2 regions of the Methylocella silvestris BL2 genome follow, and region 2 is predicted to be linked to the other one. Evidence: predicted binding sites of a transcription regulator. Region 2 holds the regulator's gene; the other holds the start of a gene.
The links. Region 2 encodes LexA, which represses DNA repair genes until DNA is damaged. Its sites were predicted from a motif close to TGTTCNNNNTGTGTTCNG; they were not measured.
Positions count from the first base shown of each region.

Region 1: MSIL_RS03385 (YifB family Mg chelatase-like AAA ATPase) is a predicted target of LexA. The motif match lies at 2,055-2,072, and genes of this name have one in related genera.

Region 1 is NC_011666.1:715,014-721,962, reverse strand. It holds gene MSIL_RS03395 (bifunctional tRNA (adenosine(37)-N6)-threonylcarbamoyltransferase complex ATPase subunit type 1 TsaE/phosphotransferase) at 1-1,277, shown strand, start outside; gene MSIL_RS03390 (nucleotidyltransferase family protein) at 1,301-2,026, shown strand; gene MSIL_RS03385 (YifB family Mg chelatase-like AAA ATPase) at 2,127-3,665, shown strand; gene MSIL_RS03380 (AGE family epimerase/isomerase) at 3,712-5,007, shown strand; gene rfaE1 (D-glycero-beta-D-manno-heptose-7-phosphate kinase) at 5,281-6,738, shown strand; gene MSIL_RS03370 (bifunctional aminoglycoside phosphotransferase/ATP-binding protein) at 6,747-6,949, opposite strand, start outside.
Region 2 is NC_011666.1:1,813,699-1,820,647, reverse strand. It holds gene gltX (glutamate--tRNA ligase) at 1-1,250, opposite strand, end outside; gene MSIL_RS08555 (ComEC/Rec2 family competence protein) at 1,491-3,830, shown strand; gene lexA (transcriptional repressor LexA) at 3,871-4,581, opposite strand; gene MSIL_RS08545 (HPF/RaiA family ribosome-associated protein) at 4,955-5,584, shown strand; gene MSIL_RS08540 (superoxide dismutase) at 5,657-6,256, opposite strand; gene MSIL_RS20115 (hypothetical protein) at 6,559-6,949, shown strand, end outside.

The DNA of each region.
Region 1 (6,949 bases), 1.1 Mb from region 2:
CCAGCGATCTCATCGAACTTGGCTGGGACGAGGCTGCCGACGGCGCCTTCGTCATCGTCGAATGGCCAGACCGCGGCGGCGCCTATCTCGGCGAAGACAGGCTCGACATCAGCTTCGCGCTCGACGCCGACAGCGCGACCGGCGCGCGCGACGCGACTGTGACGGGCCATGGCGCCTTCGCCGGCCGGCTCGCTCGCGCCCGCGCGATCGAGGGCGTGCTCGCCCCGACGCGATGGCGCGACGCGCAACGGCAGTTCATGCAAGGCGACGCCTCGTCGCGCCTGTTCGAACGGCTCGTGCGCGACGACGGATCGAGCGCTGTCCTGATGATTTCGCCGCCGCGCCCGGACGGGCCGCCAATCCGCTTCGGCAAGCCCTATAGCGCGATCGCCCGGCTCGCCGAGGATGTGCGGCCGTTCATCGCCGTCGGCGAGGGCCTTCGCGCCGAGGGGATTTCCGCCCCCGAGATTTATGCGTTCGACCTCGCGACCGGCGTGATCCTGGTTGAGGATCTCGGCGACGAGCCGATCCTGATTGGCGGCGAACCCGATTTTGAGCGCCACGCCGTCGCGACGGAGGTCCTCGCCAGACTGCACGGCTCCGATTTACCCGATACGCTGCCGGTTCCGGGGGCCGCGCCCTATACCATTCCGCCCTATGACCTCGACGCGCTGCTGATCGAGGTCGAATTGTTGCTCGATTGGTATGCGCCCTACCGAGCGCGGCTGCAGCTTTCCTCGGGCGCCAAGGCGACCTTCGTCAATCTATGGCGCAAGGCCTTGACCGAGAGTCTCACCACGGAGACGAGCTGGACGTTGCGCGACTATCATTCGCCCAATCTCATCTGGCTCGCCGCCCGCGAGGGGCTGAAGCGCGTCGGGCTCGTCGATTTTCAGGATTGCGTCAGGGGTCATCCGGCCTATGACCTCGTCTCGCTGCTGCAGGACGCGAGGGTCACCGTGCCGGACGCTCTCGAGCTGAAGCTGCTTGGCCATTATGCGCGGGCGCGCCAGGAGGCGATCGCGCAAAAAGCGGCGGGGGGCGCTTTTGCGATGGGCGATTTCGTCAGGGCCTACGCCTTGCTGGGCGCCCAGCGGGCGACAAAAATCCTTGGCATCTTCGCCCGGCTCGACGCGCGCGACCGAAAGCCGCATTACCTCGCGCATCTGCCTCGGGTTGAGCAATATCTTCTGAAAAACCTCCGCCATGAGGCTCTGGCCGAGCTCAAGATCTGGTATGAAACGCATCTGCCGCAGATTTTTGAATCTGCGGCCTAAGGCAAGCGCAGCGAGACGTCGATATGCCAGTCAAAGCGCCCTCGACGGCGATGGTTTTCGCCGCCGGCCTCGGCAAACGCATGCTGCCTGTGACGCTGACCGTCCCGAAGCCGATGATCAAGATCGGCGGCAAGCCGATGATCGATCATATGCTCGACCGTTTCGCCCGCGCGGGAACGCGGCGCGCGGTCGTCAATGTGCATCACCTCGCCGACCAGATCGAAAGCCATCTTGCGAGCCGCGCCGATCTCGAAATCATCATCTCGGATGAGCGCGACGAACTGCTCGACCAAGGCGGCGGGATCGCCAAGGCCCTGCCATGGCTCGGCTCCGAGCCATTCTTCATGTGCAACACGGACGCGCTCTGGCTTGAGGGGCCGAAGCAAAACCTGCTTCGCCTCGCCGGCGCGTGGGACCCGGCCAAAATGGATATCCTCCTTCTTGTCGCGGCGACGACGGCGAGCGTCGGCGTCGATTGGCCGGGGGATTTTTTCATGGACGCCGAAGGAAGGCTGACGCGCCGCGCCGAGACCAAGGTGGCGCCCTTCGTCTATGCCGGCGTCGGCATCGTCAAGCCGGAGTTGTTCGCTGGCGAAACGAGCAAAATCTTTCCTCTGGCGCCTTTTTTCTGGGAGGCCGCGCAACGCGGCCGTCTGTTTGGTCAGCGGCTGGACGGCCTCTGGCTGCATGTCGGCGCGCCTGAAATGATCGAAGAGGCGGAGCTGACCATCGCGCGGAGCGTGATCTGAAAAATCCGCGCGCTGATAATTGGCGCTTTGTTCATGAGTTGTTCTTGATTCGCTGCGCCGTCTCCGCTACCCTTCTGAAACTGAGGGATGAGTTCACGTCATGGTCGTCAGGGTCGCGACGGTAGCGTTCGAGGGGGTTGATGCCCGGCCGGTCGACGTGCAGGTGCAAATCGCCAATGGCAATGTCGTTTTCACTGTGGTCGGCCTTGGCGATAAAGCGGTCGCTGAATCACGCGAGCGAGTGCGCGCGGCGCTGAATTCCTCGGGCCTGGCCTTGCCGGCCAAGCGCATCACCGTCAACCTCGCGCCGGCCGACCTTCCAAAGGAAGGCAGCCATTACGATCTGCCAATCGCGCTCGGCATCATGGCGGCGATCGGGGCGATCGCGCCCGACGCCCTGCAAAATTACACCGTGCTCGGCGAACTTGCGCTCGATGGCGCAATCACGGCCGTGGCCGGCGTGTTGCCGGCAGCCATCGCCGCCAATGCGCGCGGGCACGGCCTGATCTGCCCGCATGACTGCGGACCCGAGGCGGCGTGGGCCGGGCAGGATCTCGACGTGCTGGCGCCAATCTCGCTGATCCAGCTGGTCAATCATTTCAAGGGAACGCAGGTCATGGCCCGGCCACGGCCGGGCGTGCGCGCAGTCAGTAGCGCGCTGCCGGATCTGCGCGACGTCAAAGGGCAGGAGAGCGCCAAGCGCGCGCTCGAAATCGCCGCCGCCGGCGGCCATAATCTCCTGTTCAACGGGCCGCCGGGGGCCGGCAAATCGATGCTGGCGGCGCGGCTTCCCTCGATCCTGCCGCCTCTGACGCCCGCCGAACTGCTCGAAGTCTCGCTCATTCACTCGATCGCCGGCGATCTTGCCGGCGGGGCGCTGACGGACCAGCGCCCGTTCCGCGCGCCGCATCATTCCGCCTCGATGGCGGCGCTCGTTGGCGGCGGCGCGCGAGCGCGGCCCGGCGAGATTTCGCTGGCGCATCACGGCGTTCTCTTTCTCGACGAACTGCCGGAATTTCAGGCTCAGGCGCTGGACAGTCTGCGCCAGCCGCTGGAGACGGGCGAGGTCGCCATCGCCCGCGCGGCGCATCGCACGGTCTATCCGGCGCGTTTCCAGCTTGTCGCGGCGATGAACCCCTGCCGTTGCGGTCACGCCATGGATCTCGGCTTTTCCTGTCACCGCCAGCCCAATGAGCGCTGCATGGCGCAATATCAGACGCGGATCTCGGGACCTCTGCTCGACCGCATCGATCTTCATGTCGAGGCGCCGGCCGTCGCCGCCGCCGATCTGATGTTGCCGCCGCCGTCCGAAGGATCGGCCGAGGTCGCCGCGCGCGTCGGCGCCGCGCGCGACATCCAGCGCGCTCGCTATGCGGCGATGGGCCTCAAGAATGTCGGATCGAATGCGGCGGCGCCTGCCGCCGTCATCGAACAGGCGGCGCAGCCGGACGCCAGCGGCCTCAAGCTCGTGCAGGAGGCGTCGGAGCGGCTGCGGCTCTCGGCGCGCGGCTTCCATCGCGTGCTGAAACTCGCCCGCACCATCGCCGATCTCGATGGCGCGACGACCGTCGGCGCCATTCATCTCGCCGAAGCCTTGTCCTATCGTGTCGACGCGACGCGCCTGTTGCGCGCTGCGTGAACGAAAAGATAGATGAAATCCAAAATCGTCGTGATCTCAGCGCGATTTGGTCATCAAAATTCAATCAGGGAGGTGTGTGGTCCCGCGGGGTTGTTCGGACCCCCCGTTTCAGGGAGTTTGTGAGATCGTGCCTGCATGCGCCGCCATCGAAGAAAAGAGGACGATGAACGAAACCATCTCCGCCGAGGCGGCCGCCGCCGCGAGCGGTCTGCGCGCGTGGCTTTCCAATTCAGCTCTCCCGCTGTGGGCGACCGCTGGATTTGACCGATCGCTTGGCATGTTTCACGAGCGCCTCGATTGGAGCGGCCGCCCGCGCCTTGATGTCGCCCGCCGCGCCATGGTGCAGGCAAGGCAGATTTACGTTTTTTCGCACGCGGCCCGGCTCGGCTGGTTTGACGAAGGCGCGCCTCTCGCCGAAAGCGCCATGGAATCGCTTGTCGGCCGGTTTTGCGATGCGGGCGGTCCGCGCGGCGGATTTGCTTTTTCGATCGGTCCCGAGGGGCATGTCGCCTCGGGCGTCAGGGACGCCTATGCGCATGCTTTCGTTCTCTTCGCCCTCGCCTCGCTATACCGCCTGAACGGCGACGCGCGCCTGATCGACTATGCCGACGAAACCATCGCTTTTATCGACGAAGCCCTGACGGACCAGAATTTTGGCGGGCTCTACGACGCATCGCCGATCGCGGACCGATCGAAGCGCCAGAACCCTCACATGCATCTGCTCGAGGCCTATCTTGCTCTGGAAACGGCGGCGCCCGGGCGCGGCTATCTCGATCGCGCGCGCAAAATCGTCGATCTGTTCAAGACGCGCCTCTTCATCGCCGAGCCGGGCGTTCTGCTCGAATATTTCAGTGAAGACTGGAGTCTCCCTGACGAGCCGGCCAAGCGCGGAATTTTCGAGCCAGGCCATCATTACGAATGGGTCTGGCTGCTGGCCGAATTCGAGGCGCTCGCCGGCGATGATCTTGGCGCTGAGATCGCCCGGCTTTACCGGGTCGCGCGGCAGGCCGGCCATGCGGCGAACGGGCTGATTTTCGACGAGCTCGACGTCGATATGAATGTGATAAAGTCGGCGCATCGCGTTTGGCCGCATACCGAAGCGGTGAAGGCCGCGGTCGCCATGCGCGCCAAGGGCGACGCGGGGGCGGAAGCCTTTGCCGCGGCGATGATTGGCGCTTTACGCGGGACGTTCCTCGACCGGCCTTTCGCCGGAGGCTGGATCGATCATATCGGCGCGGACGGCGTCCCGCTCATCGCCGATGCGCCGGCAAGTTCGCTCTATCACGTATTTCTGGCGGCGACCGAGGCCTCGGTCGCTTTTGAGCCGAAGATCGGCGCCTGACGCCGCCTCGCGCGGCACGCCGGGTGCATAGGGAAAACACTGCAAGGGCGCGATCGCACAAAGCAACGCCTTGTTTCAAAACAAGAGTTTGGAGAACGGAGAGCGTGGGGCGCGTGCGCTTCGTTCTGGCGGAAGATCTGGAGGCAATTCATGAATTTGCGGGAGCGTGATGATCAAGGCAAAATGGACGGCGCCGTCCCTTCTGTTCCGCTCGCTCATCGTTCACCCTCGGACAAGGAGCCGCAGACTCCTCCCTCAGGATCGGAGCCCAGAATGATTCCCATCATCGACCGTTTCGCGAAATGCCGCGTCGCGGTGATCGGCGATTTGATCCTCGACTGTTATCTTCAGGGCGACGTCAGCCGGATCTCGCCCGAGGCGCCGGTTCCAATCGTGCGCTCCCTGTCCGAACGATCCGTGGCAGGCGGCGCCGCGAATGTCGTCGCCAATCTGGCGACCCTTGGCGCGACAGTCGACGTCGTCGGGCTGACGGGCCTCGATAGCGCGCGGGACGATTTGATTTCGTGCCTTCAGACCCATGGCCGGGTCGATCTGACCGGCCTCATCGGCGTCGCGGACCGTCCGACCACCCGCAAATTGCGCATTCTGGGCGCGCATCAGCAGATCGTGCGCGTCGATCAGGAAGACACCTCGCCCTATGACGATCTTGTCGAACAGCGGCTGATCGCCGCCGCCGCCGCCGCCGCCGATCGCGCCGACATCGTCATCCTGTCGGATTACGGCAAGGGCGCTTTGTCCTTGCGGGTGCTGCGCGAGATCATCGATCGCTGCAACGCCACGCAAAAGAAAGTTCTGGTCGATCCAAAGCGCCTCGACCTCACCGCCTATCGCGGAGCGACCATCATCACGCCGAACCGCAAGGAGCTCGGCGCCGCGACGCGGCTTCCCTGCGACACGGATTCGCAGGCGCTTGCCGCAGCGATCCAGGCGCAGGAGTTAACCGAATCCAACATCCTGCTGACGCGGTCGGAAAAAGGCATGTCCTTCTTTCCGCTGTCAGGACCGCCGATCCACCTCGCGACGGTGGCGCAGGACGTGTTCGACGTGTCCGGCGCCGGCGATACGGTGATCGCGGTGCTCGGAGCCTCGCTGGCCTCTGGGCTTTCCATGCTGGAATCGATGAAACTCGCCAACCATGGCGCCGGCATTGTCGTCGCCAAGGTCGGCACCGCCTGCGTCACGCCGGAGGAGCTTGCCGCCTCGCTTGGCTCCGAGCTCGCCTCGGCCTCCGTCAATGACGGGCGCCACATCACGGCGGAGGACGCCGTCGCGCAGCGCTGGGCCTGGGCCAAGGAGAAGCTCACGGTCGGCGTCGCCAACGGCTGTTTCGATCTGCTGCATCCGGGTCATATTTCGCTCATCAAACAGGCCGCCGCGAGCTGCGACAGGCTGATCATGGCCCTGAATTCCGACGCCTCCGTGCGCCGCCTCAAGGGGCCGACCCGGCCGATCCAGGACGAGGAATCGCGCGCCGCCGTAATAGGCGCCCTGAAGGGCGTCTCCGCGGTCGTGCTGTTCGACGAAGACACGCCGTTCAATCTGATCAAGGCGCTGCAGCCGGATATTCTGGTGAAAGGCGCCGATTACAGCGAGGATCAGGTCGTCGGCGGCGACATCGTCAAGGCGCGCGGCGGGCGGATCGTGCTGGCGCAGCTCTCGCCCGGCCAATCGACCACCCAGCTCGTCAAGAAGGCCGAGCTGACGCATTAACGCGGCGCTCACGCGCCGGGCTTCTGAAGAACGGCGAGGGCCGCCTGCGCCACGCGTTCGGGCGGCTGCGCGGCGTCGACGCGGACCCAATTGATTTCGCCAAGGGAAACGTCTTCCTGCGCCAGAGCCACCTGTGGGCCGGCGTCGGAGGCGTCGCCATGGCGCGCCGAGACGCGCTGCAGCCTTGCCTGAAGCGGCGCGTCGAGCCAGA
Region 2 (6,949 bases):
GTCGAGGCCGCCGACCAATCGTCGAGCGCCCTGAACAAGGGCAGCACGCCGGCGATATGGGCGCGCCCGCCCGCCGCCAGAATTTCGGCCGCCTTGGCGTCGAGCTGTAGCGGCCGCGTCGCGAACAGGAACGCCGCGCCGTCGAGGAGTTCGATCAGGGTTTTTGCGCGCTCCTTCAGACCGGGCATGGCGGCCAGCAGCTTCGCCCTTTTGTCGTCATCGAGTGCGCGCTGCAGATCCGCTCCGCCGGGCAGAAAGGGAAGCGTCTCTTCAAGGCTTGCGGCGAGCTCTGCGTCCGGCGTCGCGCGCAAATAATGGCCGTTCATATTTTCGAGCTTGGCGAAGTCGAAACGGGCGGGCGAGCGGCCGACATGGGCGAGATCGAACGCCTCGATCATCTCTTCGGTCGTAAAGAACTCGCGGTCGCCCTGGCTCCATCCGAGCCGCACGAGATAATTGCGCAGGGCGGGCGGCAGGAAGCCCATGGCGCGATAGGCGTCGATCCCGAGGGCGCCATGCCGCTTCGAGAGCTTCGCGCCGTCCGCGCCATGGATCAGCGGAATATGCGCCATGGCCGGCGCGCTCCAGCCAAGGGCGGCGTAAATCTGCATCTGCCGCGCGGCGTTGGTCAGATGATCGTCGCCGCGGATGATCTGCGTCACGCCCATGTCGTGGTCGTCGACGACGACGGCGAGCATGTAGGTCGGCGCGCCGTCCGAGCGCAGCAGCACGAAATCGTCGAGATCCTTATTGGCGAAGGTGACGCGGCCCTGCACCTTGTCGTCGATCAAAGTCTCGCCATCGAGCGGCGCCCGCAGCCGGACCACGGGCTTGACGCCGGGCGGGACGTCGGAGGCCGGGCGATCGCGCCAGCGTCCGTCGTAGCGGGGCGGCCGCCCTTCGGCGCGGGCGGCCTCGCGCATGGCGGCGAGCTCTTCCGGCGTCGTATAGCAATAATAGGCGCCGCCCGAAGCGATCAGGCTCTCGGCGACCTCGCGATGGCGCGCGGCGCGCTGGAACTGATAGACGACGTCGCCGTCCCAATCGAGCCCGAGCCATTTCAGCCCGTCGATGAGCGCGTCGATCGCCTCCTGTGTCGAGCGCTCGCGATCGGTGTCCTCGATGCGCAGCAGCATGCGGCCGCCGGCGTGGCGCGCGTAAAGCCAGTTGAACAGTGCGGTGCGCGCGCCGCCGATATGCAAAAAGCCGGTCGGCGAGGGCGCGAAACGGGTGACGGGCGCGTCGGACATAGGCTCGATTTCCACTCCTGATAGGCGGCTCCCCGCCGCCTGCATTCTTTCCGCGAGAAGACGGCCCGCCGCCGCCCTTTCCGGCGACAATAATTCCGGCTGAAGCGGCGCCGGACCTTTTGCCCGTCGGCGGCTCGTGTAACATAGAATGGGCGAAAGAATAGGCCTTGGAGCGGCCGCCCGCGCGGGCGATTTCGGCTGGCCCCGTCAAGCGACGGGCCGAGCGATGGGGCAAACGGATTGGCGAGGCCGCTCGATACGGCGTTGGCGGACGGCGGCGCGGGGCGGGCCGGCGGAGTGTCGCCGGCGCTGCTTGCCCCTTTGGCGCGGCTGCGGCTCGCTTTCGCCGCCGCCTTCGAGACCGAATGCGCGCAGCGCCGCATGTTCCTCTGGCTGCCGGTCGCCGCCGGGGCCGGAGTCGTCTCCTATTTGAGCGCGGACCGCGAGCCGTCGATGTGGCTTCTCGCCGCGCTGACGGGCGTCCTTTCGGGCCTGGCCTTTGTCGCTCGGGAGCGGCGCGCCGCCTTTCTGGCGATTTGCGCTGCGGCCGCTTTTTTCGCGGGAGAGTTTTCCGCCGCGTGGCGATCGACGCGGGTCGCGGCGCCGGTGATCCAGCGCACGACGATCGGCGTCGTCGAAGGTTTTGTGGAGCAGATGGATTTCCGCCGCTCCGGGGCGCGGTTCGTATTGCGCGTGCGCGCGATCGAGGGGCTCGCGGCCGAGGCGACGCCCTATCGCGTGCGGCTTTCGGTCCGCCGCGCGCCGCCGTTCGAGGCGGGAACCTACATAAAACTCAAGGCGCGCCTGTTGCCGCCTTCGCGCGCGAGTCTCCCCGGCGGCTATGATTTCGCCAGGGACGCCTGGTTTGCGCGGTTAGGCGGCGTCGGCAACGCGCTTGGCCGGATCGAAACCCTGGCCGCGCCGGAGCCGGCGGGTTTTTCCCTCGGCGCTGCGATGGCGTTAGACCGCGGCCGCAACGCTCTGTTGCGCCGCATCGATGCCGTCATCGGCGGCGACGCGGGGGCGATCGCCGCTGCGATGGTCACCGGCAAGCGCGATCTTCTGTCCGAAAACGCCAAGGAGGTGATCCGCGAGGCGGGCATCTTCCACATCATCACCATCTCCGGCGTGCAGATGACGCTGGTCGCGGCGATCTTTTTCATTGGCTTCAGGCGGGCGCTCTCGCTCAGCCCTTCGCTGGCGCTGCGCTATCCGATCAAGAAATGGTCGGCCGCGCTCGCCATGCTTGGCGCTGTGATCTACGACGTCTCCACCGGTTCGCGCGTCGGCACCGAGCGCGCCCTGATCATGACGCTGATCATGCTCGGCGCGGTGCTGGCCGACCGCCAAGCGCTGACCATGCGCAACCTCGCCTTCGCCGCGCTATTCGTCATTTTGGCCGAGCCCGAGGCGATCATGGGCGCGAGCTTCCAGCTCTCCTTTGCCGCCGTCGCCGCCCTCGTCGCGGTGTATGAGGGGCGCATGGCCGCCGCGAGCGCCGAGCGGGAGGAGGCGCCGATCCTGCGCTCGAAGCCCGTCGCCGGCGAGGGCGCGCGGCTGTTCTGGACCTCGGTCCGGGCGCGCCTCAGCCAGGGTCCGGGCGGGCTTCTGTTCGCGACCTTTTGCGCCACCGCCGCGACGGCCTCCTTCATGGCCTATAATTTCCACGAGCTCAGCCCCTATGTGCTGATCGGCAATCCTTTGACGCTGACAGTGATCGAAGTCTTCGCCGTGCCGGGGGCGCTGCTCGGGACGCTGCTTTATCCAATCGGCCTCGATCCCTGGGTCTGGCGCTATCTCGGCTTCGGCGTCGACGGCGTGATGTGGGCCGCGCGCCAGGTCGGTCAGCTGCCCGGCGCCAGCATCCATCTGCCCGCCTTCGCGCCATTCTCGCTCGCCTTCCTGACGCTCGCCGTCCTGTGCATGACTCTGTGGCGCACGCTCCTGTTCCGCGCGATCGCCCTGCCGCTCCTCGCCATTGGTCTCTTTGGCGCGGCCTCGGGGCCAAAATTCGACGTCGCTGTCGCCCCCGGCGGCGAGGCGGCGGCCTATCGCGGCGAAGACGGCCGATTGGCGGTGCTCGCGGCGCGGCCGAACCTCTTTGCCGCCGAACAATGGCTGCGCGCCGACGCGGACGGGCGCCCGGCGGCCGCGGCGGTTCGAAAAAGCGCATGCGACAAGGCGGCCTGCGTCGGACGTCTTGCCGACGGCCGCACCCTGTCGCTTGTCGTCGACCGCGCCGCTTTCGCCGAGGATTGCCTGCGCGCCGACATTATCGTCACGCCGCTGTTCGCTCCGAAAGGATGCGCGGCGCAGATTGTTCTCGACCGCGATGCGTTGAAAAAGACCGGCGCCGTCACACTGGCGATGACGCCGGCGGGACTGACGCGCGCCGCGGCGCGATCACTCGAAGAAGATCGACCCTGGTCGCCCGCTCCGCGCCGCACATGGGGCCGCGCTCCGGCCGCCCCCGCGCCGCAATTTAGGCTGGCCGACGCCGATCCATCCGTTCCGGCGCAGGAGGAGGGCGCGGCCTCGCGCCAGCCCGACGACGGCGACGATGGATCTCCCATCGAATAAGGCCGGGACCCGGCGCTCTTGCAGGGGAGCGCCGGCGTCATCAATAGCGTCGGATCAATCCGACCAGTTTGCCCTGGATTCGCACGCGGTCGGGTCCGAAAATGCGCGTTTCATAGGCCGGATTGGCGGCTTCGAGCGCGATCGAGGCGCCGCGGCGGCGCAGGCGCTTGAGGGTCGCCTCCTCATCGTCGATCAGCGCGACGACGATGTCGCCTGTCTCGGCGGTGTCCTGCTTGCGGATCAGCACCGTATCGGCGTCAAAGATGCCGGCGTCGATCATCGAATCGCCGCGAACTTCGAGCGCATAATGCTCGCCTTGCGACAGCATTTCCGGCGGCAGATTGAGCGTATGGCTGCGGGTCTGAAGCGCGCTGATCGGCGTACCGGCGGCGATCCGGCCCATCACCGGGATCGCCACCATGGCGCGCGCGCCATCCTCATCGTCGCGCGCCGCCGGCATCGGGCGGACGCGGCCAAGATGTCCCTCGATCACGCTCGGCTCGAATTTGCGCCCCCGGCCGGCGTCGGCCGCCGAGGCGCCCGGCATGCGCAAGACCTCGAGCGCGCGCGCCCGGTTCGGCAAGCGCCGGATGAAGCCCCGCTCTTCAAGCGCGATGATCAGCCGGTGAATGCCCGACTTGGACCGGAGGTCGAGCGCGTCCTTCATTTCATCGAAGGAAGGAGGCACGCCGGTTTCCTTCATGCGCTCGTTAATGAAGCGCAGAAGCTCGCTTTGCTTCTTGGTCAGCATCGGCGTCCACTTTCTCGCATGATCGTCGAGCGGGATGGCGGGGCGCAAAGGCGCGCCCGAGAAGGGCTTGGCTGCAAACGAGCGGGCTGCAATAGGATCTAGCCTCCGAAAAACTTGCTCGAAAGACAAGATACGCCCACAGAAAGCGCCTGAATCGCTCACCCGCACAAACGGTGAACAGACCATATCTGTTCTCTCTGCGTTCCGCAACCCAGCATAACGTTCGCAGGCGAAATTTATCGTCGCGGCTTCGCTTTGCGATTGCGCGAATTCATTGACGGAACTTTCAGCTTCGCCGTAGGTTACTAACTCTCGCCGCCGCTCGGCGAAGCTCGTTCGCCATGCGGCGTCGTCCGATCAAGAGGAGAAACGCATGGATCGACCGCTGCAGATCGTATTTCGCGACATCCAGCATTCCGATGCGCTCGCAAAGCTCATCGAGGATCGCGCGCGGCGTCTTGAGAGCGCCTTTTCGCGCATCACGGGCTGCCGGGTCGTGGCGGGCGCCGCGCATGGCGCGACGAAGAATACGATACCGCCGCTCTCCCTGTGCGTCGAAGTCGAGGTTCCTGGCCGGCCGATGATCGTCGCCAAGGCCGAGGCCAAGCGGAAGGGGGAGCAGGCGGCGCTGGTCAATCGCGTCTTCGACGTCGCCGAGCGCCGTCTGGAGCAACTCTCGGAACTCGCCAAGGACAATGTGCGCCGGCACGAAAACGCGCCGGAGACCGGCGTCGTCGCGCGCCTGTTTCGCGAGCAGGACCATGGCTTCATCGAAGTGCGCGGCGGCCCCGATCTTTATTTCGCGCGCAATTGCGTGATGCGGGGCGATTTCGACGCGTTGGAAATCGGCGTCCTTGTCGAAGTCACGCGCGCGACGGGAGACGGGCCAATGGGGCCGCAGGCAAGCGCCATCTATGTTTTGGATCAGCGCGTCGCCGTCAAGGGCAAGCCGGCCAAGCCCCGCAGCGCCAAGGATTCCGAGCCGGAAACCCTCAACGCCTGAATGGCGGGCGCTGCGTCATATTCGGGGCTGGCGGCGCGGCGCCAGCCCCGCTTTTGACCGAACAAGCGCGGCTTAGGCGGTCGCCTTGGCGTAAAGCTCGGCGGCGTATTCCCAATTGATGAGATTGTCGACGAAGGCCTTCAGATAGTCCGGCCGACGGTTACGATAGTCGATGTAATAGGAATGCTCCCAAACGTCGACGCCGAGGATCGGCGTCGCGCCCTGAACCAGCGGGTTCTCGCCGTTGGCGGATTTGCTGACGATGATCTTGCCATCCTTGACGGCGAGCCAGGCCCAGCCGGAGCCGAATTGCGTGACGCCCGCCTGAATGAGATCGGCCTTGGCTTTTTCGACCGAGCCGAGGCTATCGATGATGGCCTTTTCCAGCTCGCCCGGAATTGCGCCGCCGCCATTCGGCTTCAGCCAGTTCCAGAAATGCAAATGATTGTAGTGCTGCGCCGCGTTGTTGAAGAGGCCGGCGTTCTTGCCGAACGACTCCTTGACGATATCCTCCAGCGACTTGCCTTCGAGGCCGCTGTCCTTGAGCAAATTGTTGCCGTTGGTTACATAAGCCTGATGATGCTTGTCGTGGTGATATTCGAGCGTCTCCTTGGACATATAGGGCTGGAGCGCCTCATAGGCATAGGGAAGTTCTGGCAGGGTGAACGACATGGGTTTCTCCTCATTAAAGGCATGCAGTCGCGGGAGGCGGTCCGGTCGGCCGCATGGCATCTAACTAGACGGCTCAAAGCTTTGCAGCAACCGCATTCGCCGCCGCCGGGCGGGATCGCCGTGCGCCCGCGCAACGCCCGAGACGGACAAAGGATCGCTTTTGCCGGCGAGGCCGCAAGGTTTGCGTGCTAATATTTTGCCGCTACCCTGATCAAGTCTCGATTTCGACCGCGTTTTGCGGGCAAAGCCAAGTTTGAGCGCGGCGCCTCCAATGAAATGAACGCGGCGCCTGGAACAAAAAAATGAGCTATTTGATTTTCGCCGCCGGCCTCCTCCTTGCGGTCTGCGGCGCGGCCTCGATTTCCTTCGGCTACGGCATCATCAATGTCGAGCGCGGCTGGGCCAGCGTGATCGGCGGCGCGTCGGCCCTCTCGGGCGGCCTGATCACCATGGCGCTGGCGTTAATTCTGCACAGCCTGTCGCGGCTTCGCGCCGTGCTTAAGGCTCAGGGCAAGCGGGCCGTTGCGGCGACGCCCGCGGCCGTTGCCGAGGTCCCGGAAGATCTCGTGGCGCAGGCCACCGCAAAGGAGGCGCCCGCGGCGGAAAGCGCCGTCGCGGATTTGACGTCGGCGCAAACGCGCGTCGATGACGAACATGTGACCCTCGTCATCCCAGGCCCAGCCAGCGCCCCGG